Regions from separate parts of the Paenibacillus sp. FSL R5-0908 genome, predicted to be linked through region 2. Evidence: riboswitches for the same ligand, from Rfam matches in the RefSeq annotation. Region 2 holds a riboswitch; the other holds the start of a gene.
The links. Region 2 has a riboswitch for S-adenosylmethionine ahead of MKZ09_RS28205 (methionine ABC transporter ATP-binding protein). Riboswitches for the same ligand answer to the same signal wherever they lie in the genome.

Region 1 (4,399 bases), 4.1 Mb from region 2:
TGCAAGGGATCGAGAATGGGTTAGGGTTAGAACAGCTTAAGGTGAACAGTGGAGTGAACCGTCGCGAACTGATTGAAGCGGTAGAGGAGCTGGAAAGAGAAGGTTATTGCGTGGAGAAACTGATCGAGGTAGAACTGGAAAATGTGCCGCAGAATGAGCAGGAGGCGATATGGAATGCCTATGTAGAGGTAGGAGATCTTTTTCTAAAGCCAGTGCTGCATAAGGTGTATGGGGAGGATTTTTCAGCAGCAGAAGGGCTGGATAGCTATTATGAACGTCTACGGCTGATGCGCATTCGTTTCCGGCGGGAGCAAGCTCCTAAAGTGGACATGGCGACCAGTTTCTAGTAGCTTTTTCTCATATCAAAAAGACGAAGGCTTCCTTACACCATAGGGTTAAAGGGCCTTCGTCTTACCTATTCGTCCGTTTATTTTCATAGCCATTCTTTCTTGCGGAATACATACAGCATCCCACAGCCTAACGTCAACATTAGACCTATCACGGCAAAATAACCGTATTTCGTATGCAATTCAGGCATATGATCAAAGTTCATCCCATAGATTCCGGTAATTACGGTCAAAGGCATGAATATCGTTGTAATCGCGGTAAATACTCTCATAATTTCATTGGCGCGGTTGGCGATACTGGATTGGTAGGCCTCACGTAAGTTGCCCATGAGATCGCGGTACGTCTCAAAAGTTTCTGATATTTTAACTGCATTTTCATAAATGTCGCTAAAATATTTCTGCAGCTGATCATCAATCAGACGGAGGTCTTTTTTGTTCAGGGTATTGATAACCTCTTTCTGTGGTCCCAGCATCTTCTTTAACCATAAGATTTCACTTCGAAGACCGATAATCTCACTCAGATGAGATTTCTTGGTATGCATTAGAATATCCTCTTCAAGCTTCTCAATCCGGGCTTCAATTCGGTCACCTACGGAGAAATAATTATCTACGACAAGGTCAATAAGCAGGTAAAGGAATTGGTCAGGTTCGCTAACCTCTTGTTCCCATAACATGGGCTTCAGGACGCGTAGCTCGTGAATCTTTTGTTTCGTTACAGTAATAATATAATGTCTGCCCAAGAATATATTGAGCGCCCGCAGGAAGATCTCCTCATCATCAAAGCGGATGCTGTTTACAACAATAAAGTAATGACTTTCGTATATTTCGATCTTTGGACGTTGATCCTCTTCACTAAGGCAATCCTCAACAGCGAGATCATGCAGGTTGAACAGGGGCTGAAGCAGCTCCAAATCCTCCACATCTGCATCAATCCAATAGAACCCTTCTGTTGGGGGTGTCAATGTTTCATCAATTTCATCAATAGGTGTAAAAACCCCTGCATTCACCAGCCGGATTTTCATCTGATTCCACTCCTTCTATCCCCGGGTCTTCACCAGGGACTGCTAATTAAGCACAGAGAAAAAAATCAGCTTGGCCGGCGTTACAATCAATACAAGAGGCCGAATGACGATTCGAGGGCATGAAGAAGAACTGCTCCCGCCGCCGGCAAGCTGATGATTATCCTGTGTGGTTGCTCATTCTGTACACTTAATTGCGAGCTCGGGTCGCCTTCCATTCTTCTTCTCACCTCTTCTTTTCGTTCAGGTATGAAATACTTGTCTAGTATAACAACGGAGTATGCCTCTTTCAAGCAAATTTATTGTTACTTTGAGGCTACTTCAGCATTGTATGGACTTGACGAAAAGGAGGTTCATGATTTAAAGTAAATTTTAAAGAAATTTAATTGAATACAGCTAAATCTTATCAAGAGCAGGTGGAGGGACTAGCCCTATGAAACCCGGCAACCGGCGTGTGAACGCACGGTGCTAATTCTTGCGGAACTTTGTTGACGACTAAACCCCGTCCAAAAGTTTCTGGCAGATGAGAGAGGCGCATATGACAGTAGATATGACCTTTCTCGTTTTCCGAGAAAGGTCTTTTTATTGTTCAGATAGCCGCGATTTGACAACATAACCTAAATACAGTTAAGGAGTGGAAAGACAATGCCAATTAAAATTCCCGACAGTTTACCAGCAAAAGAAATACTATCCGGTGAAAATATTTTTGTGATGGATGATAGTTTGGCTTTCCATCAGGATATCCGTCCACTAAGGATTGCTATTCTGAATCTCATGCCGACTAAAGAAACGACGGAGACTCAATTGCTGCGTTTAATAGGAAATTCACCGCTACAAGTTGACGTTACCTTGCTGCACCCACGCTCACATACTTCTAAGAATACTTCTGCTGAGCATTTGAGAAGCTTTTACAAAACTTTCGACGAGATCAGCCACCGCCGTTTGGATGGTCTTATTGTTACAGGAGCACCTGTAGAGCAAATGGAGTTTGAGGAAGTATCCTATTGGGAAGAGCTAAAAGAGATTTTTGAATGGAGCAAGGATAATGTGACTTCGACCATGCATATCTGTTGGGCGGCACAGGCAGGGTTGTATCATCATTTTGGTGTTCGTAAAGTGGCTTTGCCTGAAAAATGTTTTGGAGTATTCTCCCATACGATTAATCAAAATAACATTAAATTGCTGCGCGGCTTTGACGAGGTATTCCATGTACCGCATTCCCGTCATACCGATGTCTCCCGCGAAGATATTGAGAGCAATCCAGATCTGCAGATTCTGGCGGAATCCGAAGAAGCTGGTATGTATCTAGTAGCTACGACCGACGGCAAACAAATATTTGTGACCGGACATTCCGAATACGATCCGTTATCCTTGAAATGGGAATATGATCGTGATTTGGAGAGAGGCATGGAGATGGCCTTGCCGAAACACTATTTCCCTAAAGATGATCCAGAAAGAACACCTCCTGCAGTGTGGCGTGCACATGCCAACTTATTATTCTCTAATTGGCTCAATTACTATGTATATCAAGAGACACCTTACGATATCGACCCGATTGTTTATTAAGATCAGCGCTACATTACAATTTAGGAGGCATTTATCATGGACGACAAACTTAGGATTGAAAGCAGACTGGCACAAATAGGTTCACAAGAAGATCCGGCTACCGGAGCCATTAATTTTCCTATCTATAATGCTACGGCATTCCGTCACCCGAAGCTTGGGCAGAGCACAGGTTTCGATTATAGCCGTACCAAAAGTCCAACCCGTTCCGTACTGGAGAACGCGGCTGCGGAATTGGAGTCTGGTGATGCAGGTTTTGCCTGTAGTTCTGGGATGGCAGCTATTCAAACCATATTTACCCTGTTTGGGCAAGGCGATCACTTGATCGTTTCGCTGGATCTTTACGGCGGGACCTATCGTTTGTTGGAACGAATTATGTCCAAGTTTGGAATCACTGCTTCCTATGTAGATACGAATGATTTGGATGCGCTTGAGGCTTCACGTCTTCCAAATACGAAGGCAATATTTATTGAAACGCCAACGAATCCTTTGATGATGGTTACGGATATTGCAGCCGTTGCTACTTGGGCCCGCCATCATGGGCTGCTCACAATTGTAGACAATACACTGCTGACTCCATTTTTCCAGCGTCCTCTGGAATTAGGTGCGGACATTGTAGTCCATAGTGCTACCAAATATTTGGGCGGACACAATGATGTACTTGCTGGTCTTATTGTATCTAAAGGAGCTGAATTATCCGCTGAAATAGCGATTCTACATAACTCTATTGGCGCTGTGCTTGGGCCAACAGACAGTTATCAGCTGATGAGAGGCATGAAGACACTGGCCCTGCGTATGGAACGGCACGAGAGTAATGCATTAGCAATTGCCCGCTATCTGCAAGAGCATCCGGCGATTGCGGAAGTGTTTCATCCAGGCCTGCCGGATCATCCGGGATATGAAATCCAGAATCGCCAGTCCTCGGGCAATACCGGAATTTTTTCTTTCAAATTAAAAGATGCCAGATACGTAGAGCCTCTGCTTCGTCATATCCGGCTTATTGCCTTCGCGGAGAGCCTCGGCGGGGTTGAATCGCTAATGACCTATCCTGCAGTACAGACGCATGCGGACATTCCTGTGGAGATTCGGAATGCGGTGGGTGTAGATGATCGATTGCTGCGCTTCTCGGTCGGCATTGAACATGCGGAGGATCTAATTGCTGATCTTGGTCATGCTTTGGAGGCTGCGCGGGCTGAAATCGAAACGAAGTAAAAGTAACGGCAACCCGGATCGGCACTGAATTGCTGGAAAATATCGAGGATCTATCTCACCGTTGATTTAGAGCTGGTGTTAGACGGAGGATGAAATAGAGCTGTCTCATAAGCCGGGAATTGGCTGCTGGGATAGCTCTTCTTTTTGGCCTTTTCGTTATTGGACACAGATGACCTTAGACACAGCATTATTACACATTTGGAATGTTAACGGACTCCACAGCAGCTATTGCGCTAAAAAACCAGCCTTCATGAGTCT
Region 2 (4,399 bases):
ATCAAAGCCTTCAAAAGTAATTCCTAAGGAACCACCGCTTTCGCCTGTTTGTGCAAAAGCGGTGGTTTTTTGAAATATAAGTCTGGCTGCTTCTTCATTACTAAAAACTGCGGGTGATATTTTTGACGACAAATCAGTTGAAATGGCTTAGTTATCTTACTTGCCTTATCATGTTCCTCGCTGTACTCGGAGGAGCGGTAGTGACGAAGACTGGATCGGGCTTGGAATGCGGAAATGAATGGCCGCTCTGTCATGGGAAATTAATTCCGGCTTATACTATAGGCTCGATGATTGAATACACCCATCGCTTGTTTAGCGGTTTGGCGGGGTTATTCTCACTTGCCTCGATGTTTGCTTTTTGGCGTTATGCCCGTACTCGGCGCGATTTGCTGGGATATGCATTTATGACTTTATTATTCGTCATCGTTCAAGGTGGTATGGGAGCGCTTGCAGTAATTAAATCCCAATCCGCCGCTGTAATGGCGCTGCATATGGGTTTTTCTTTGATCGCCTTTTCGAGCGCTATGATGTTGGCTCTTGGAACCAAGAGATGGCATGAAGCGCGCGAATATGATCATAAGCTGGAGGCTCAAAAGAAGCCTGTAAGTAAGGCTTTTCGCAATTTAACCTGTTTTACTGCCATCTATTCTTATATTGTCGTGTATATGGGAGCTTTTGTAAGTCATACGGATTCACAAGGCGGGTGTTCGGGTTGGCCGCTTTGTAATGGAGAATGGGTTCCAGAGCTTTCCGGAGGTGTGGGTGTTGTTTTTATGCATCGTATTGCGGCTTTGATCTTATTCATGCTTACGGCGCTGCTTGGGCATTTAGCATTTTGGAAACATAAGGATTATCCAGAGCTTAGAGCGCTAGGTGTAGCTGCAGTGCTGTTATGCTTGATGCAGGTATTTAGTGGGGCGGCTGTGGTTTACACCTTAGATAATGAAAGATTGTACATATTTGCCGCTTTGGCTCATATTTTGCTGATTGCCAGTTTGTTTGGTGTCTTATGTTATATGAGTGTAAGAGTCTGGCAGTTAAATCGCGCGAGTAGTGTCGTGTCTGGAAAAAATGTAACGAACCCAATGATTCCACCGCCTTGGTAGAACATTCCCTCCGTGGATAGAGGTGCTTCACCCGCGGAATAATAAAGTGGAAATCGGTATATCGTGGAGCTGATTGGCCGATGCTTACGTCGCGAGTTTTGTACGAAGCAGTCCATGGAAGCAGACGCTGAACAAAACTTTAGGAGGACTGGGATATGCTGCGGGTATTACTTGGAGAGCCGCCTCGAAAGAACAGTGGTGTGTTGGCTGATGCGATGGAGAATATGGCCACTTTTGCAGCATTGCTGCGCAAGGAAATGAGTGCCCATGAGGATAATGACCATGAATACCGCAAGCTGGAGATTTGGACACGTGGGCTGATTTCCTCTCTGGATGAACTGGAGCAAAGTTGGTTCGCGGCCGCTTTTTACCGGAAATTAGTGATTGCGGGTTATATGGATGATATGACACCGGTGGAACAGGGCGATTATGCACGTTATGTTTATTTTTATAAAGATGGCTTTATCCGGGTTTTCTCTCTCCTGGACAAGCTTGGGACGGTACTGAATCATTTTTATGATCTCAAAACATCCAAATTAAAAACGCACTTTTCTTACTTTACAGTGCTGCGTCAGCTTCAATTATTGAATGTGCATCCTGCATTAGCGGATCAACTGGAGCAGATTAAGAACTCCTACCGCGATCCATTGGAGAATTTACGCAAGCGCAGAAATGCTGAAATTCATTATATGAATTCCGAAATGCAAGATGATCTGTGGCAGCGGCACCAGGGTCTGCATGACAAAATTCAGCTCGAGGATCTGGATAGCCATCTTGAGGATTTAAAACAATCGCTCGAAATGAACTGTAAGACATTAATTGCGGCATTCAGCTACAGCAATGAACAGCTGCGTAAGGAAATAAGCAAGGCAAAGAGCATAAAATCGTAATCGTTCAATATATTTCCTTTTGACAAAAATCGATAAACTCACTATACTTATGCTTGCATTAAAGTATGTACGATTTCAGAAAAAATATAATTTCATAACTTTATCTTATCGAGAGCGGCGGAGGGATAGGCCCGATGAAGCCCGGCAACCGATTTGTATCCAGCGCGTGAAGCGTTGTACAAATGTCATGGTGCTAATTCCTACAATGGCGCAGGTTGCGGTCGTTGGCAGATGAGAAGGCATTGTCTTAATAAACCCACAGAGCCTCTTGCGATCTGCATCGATCGTTGGAGGTTTTTTTGTATAGAATAAGTGAAGTATAAAGGGGGGGCGACGAGAGTTGATTAATCTAAAAGGGATAACAAAGGTTTATGGAAAAGGGAGTAATGCGGCAACAGCACTTTCTGGATTAAATCTGTCCATCGAGAAAGGTGAAATATTCGGAGTCATCGGCCACTCTGGAGCCGGGAAAAGTACATTGATCCGTTGCATTAATCTGTTGGAACGTCCGACAGAAGGAGAGGTCTGGGTAGACGGTGTTGAGCTAACCAGTCTTAACCAAGGTCAGCTGCAGGAACAGCGGCGCAAGATTGGGATGATTTTTCAACATTTCAATTTGCTATCTTCGGCGACCGTATACGATAATATTGCCTTTCCACTGCGACTTGCAGGCACATCTAGAACAGCTATTGATACAAAAGTGAAAGATCTGCTCGCTCTAGTTGGGCTTGAAGAACATAAAGATAAGTATCCTTCTCAGTTATCTGGAGGACAAAAGCAGCGGGTCGGCATCGCCCGGGCGCTAGCCAGTGACCCCGATGTACTCCTGTGTGACGAGGCCACTTCTGCGCTTGATCCCCAGACAACGGACTCCATTCTTAAGCTGCTGCTCGATATTAATAAAAGATTCCATTTGACCATTGTGCTGATCACGCATGAAATGCATGTAATCCAGAGCATCTGCGACCGTGTCGCGGTCATTCATGGTGGTGGGATTGTTGAGCAAGGCAAAGTTACAGAGGTATTTCTCAAGCCGCAGCATGAGGTTACACGTGATTTCATCCGCAGTGAGACACAGAATGAAGGACCTCTTCGAGTGGCGCTTGATGCTGCTGCCGGGGATAACTCTAAAGCTGTCAAAATTACTTTTTTCGGAGAAAAAACATACGGTTCGGCACTATCCGATGTCGTGCGTGATACGGGTGTAAGCTTTGCAATCTTACATGGTACCATTTCAACGATTAAAGATGTGCCTTATGGACAGATGATTGTGCGGTTCGAAGGGCCAGCTGAGGCGATTGCTGTAACGATCTCCAGACTAATTGCTCAAGGCCTTGATGTGGAGGTGATTTCGTAATGAATTTTGCAGATCTAAATTGGCAAGAAATGATGGATGCTACGGTTGCTACTATAAAAATGATATTTTTTTCCGGATTGTTCACAATTATTCTTGGTTTACCACTCGGAATTCTATTGTATTTATGGGGGAAATCGAATAGTATAGTAATCAGAGTAACTTACTCGGTCTTATCATTACTTGTAAATATTCTACGTTCCGTACCCTTTATCATTTTGATGGTGGCTCTAATTCCTTTCAGCAAAGCCGTTGTTGGAACCTCCATTGGTGTACTCGGTACGATTCCACCTCTGGTGATTGGTGCAGCTCCGTTTTTTGCCCGCTTGGTAGAGACGTCGTTAAGAGAGGTAGACCGCGGAGTCATCGAAGCCGCACAAGGTATGGGAGCATCGACGAATCAAATTGTTATGCGTGTTCTTTTGCCAGAAGCTCGTCCAGGTCTGCTAGCTGGAGTTACGATCACACTGGTTACACTGGTCTCCTATACAGCAATGGCTGGAATGGTTGGGGGCGGCGGATTAGGTGACTTGGCGATTCGTTATGGTTACCACCGCTATGAGACGGAGATTATGATTGTTTCTATAATATTTATTGTCGTACTGGTGCAATTGCTACAAATGGCCGGTGACCGGCTCGTAAAACATTACACACGGAAATAAGGTACATCCATATATATCCTTATTCAATACAAAATATAGATTAGAGGGGGATTTACAATGAAAAAAGTACTACTTACATTTTTTAGCCTGACACTGGTTGCGGTGCTTGCAGCTTGCGGTAACAACAATGCATCTAATAATGCTGGGAGCTCGGCTGCTACAACAGCACCAAACGCAGAAGCAACAAGTGAACCTACTAAAGATCCTGTGAAACTGGTCATTGGTGCCTCACCTGTGCCTCATGCTGAAATTTTGAAGGCTATTGCTCCATTGCTTGAAAAAGATGGAATTACACTTGAAATCAAAGAATTCACTGACTATATTCAACCTAACGTGCAGCTTGATGAGAAGGAGTTAGACGCTAACTTTTTCCAACACCAACCGTAT

Region 1: linked by a shared signal. The riboswitch ahead of metA (homoserine O-acetyltransferase MetA) and the one ahead of MKZ09_RS28205 (methionine ABC transporter ATP-binding protein) in region 2 are both predicted to bind S-adenosylmethionine.

What each region holds. Positions count from the first base shown of each region.
Region 1 is NZ_JBBOUV010000001.1:2,134,222-2,138,620, forward strand. Features, by position in the region: gene MKZ09_RS09310 (HRDC domain-containing protein) at 1-347, shown strand, start outside; gene corA (magnesium/cobalt transporter CorA) at 434-1,369, opposite strand; SAM riboswitch class I at 1,767-1,896, shown strand; gene metA (homoserine O-acetyltransferase MetA) at 2,012-2,932, shown strand; gene MKZ09_RS09325 (PLP-dependent transferase) at 2,969-4,141, shown strand.
Region 2 is NZ_JBBOUV010000001.1:6,220,389-6,224,787, reverse strand. Features, by position in the region: gene MKZ09_RS28220 (thioredoxin family protein) at 1-20, shown strand, start outside; gene MKZ09_RS28215 (COX15/CtaA family protein) at 114-1,106, shown strand; gene MKZ09_RS28210 (Cthe_2314 family HEPN domain-containing protein) at 1,262-1,996, shown strand; SAM riboswitch class I at 2,099-2,234, shown strand; gene MKZ09_RS28205 (methionine ABC transporter ATP-binding protein) at 2,337-3,353, shown strand; gene MKZ09_RS28200 (methionine ABC transporter permease) at 3,383-4,012, shown strand; gene MKZ09_RS28195 (MetQ/NlpA family ABC transporter substrate-binding protein) at 4,070-4,399, shown strand, end outside.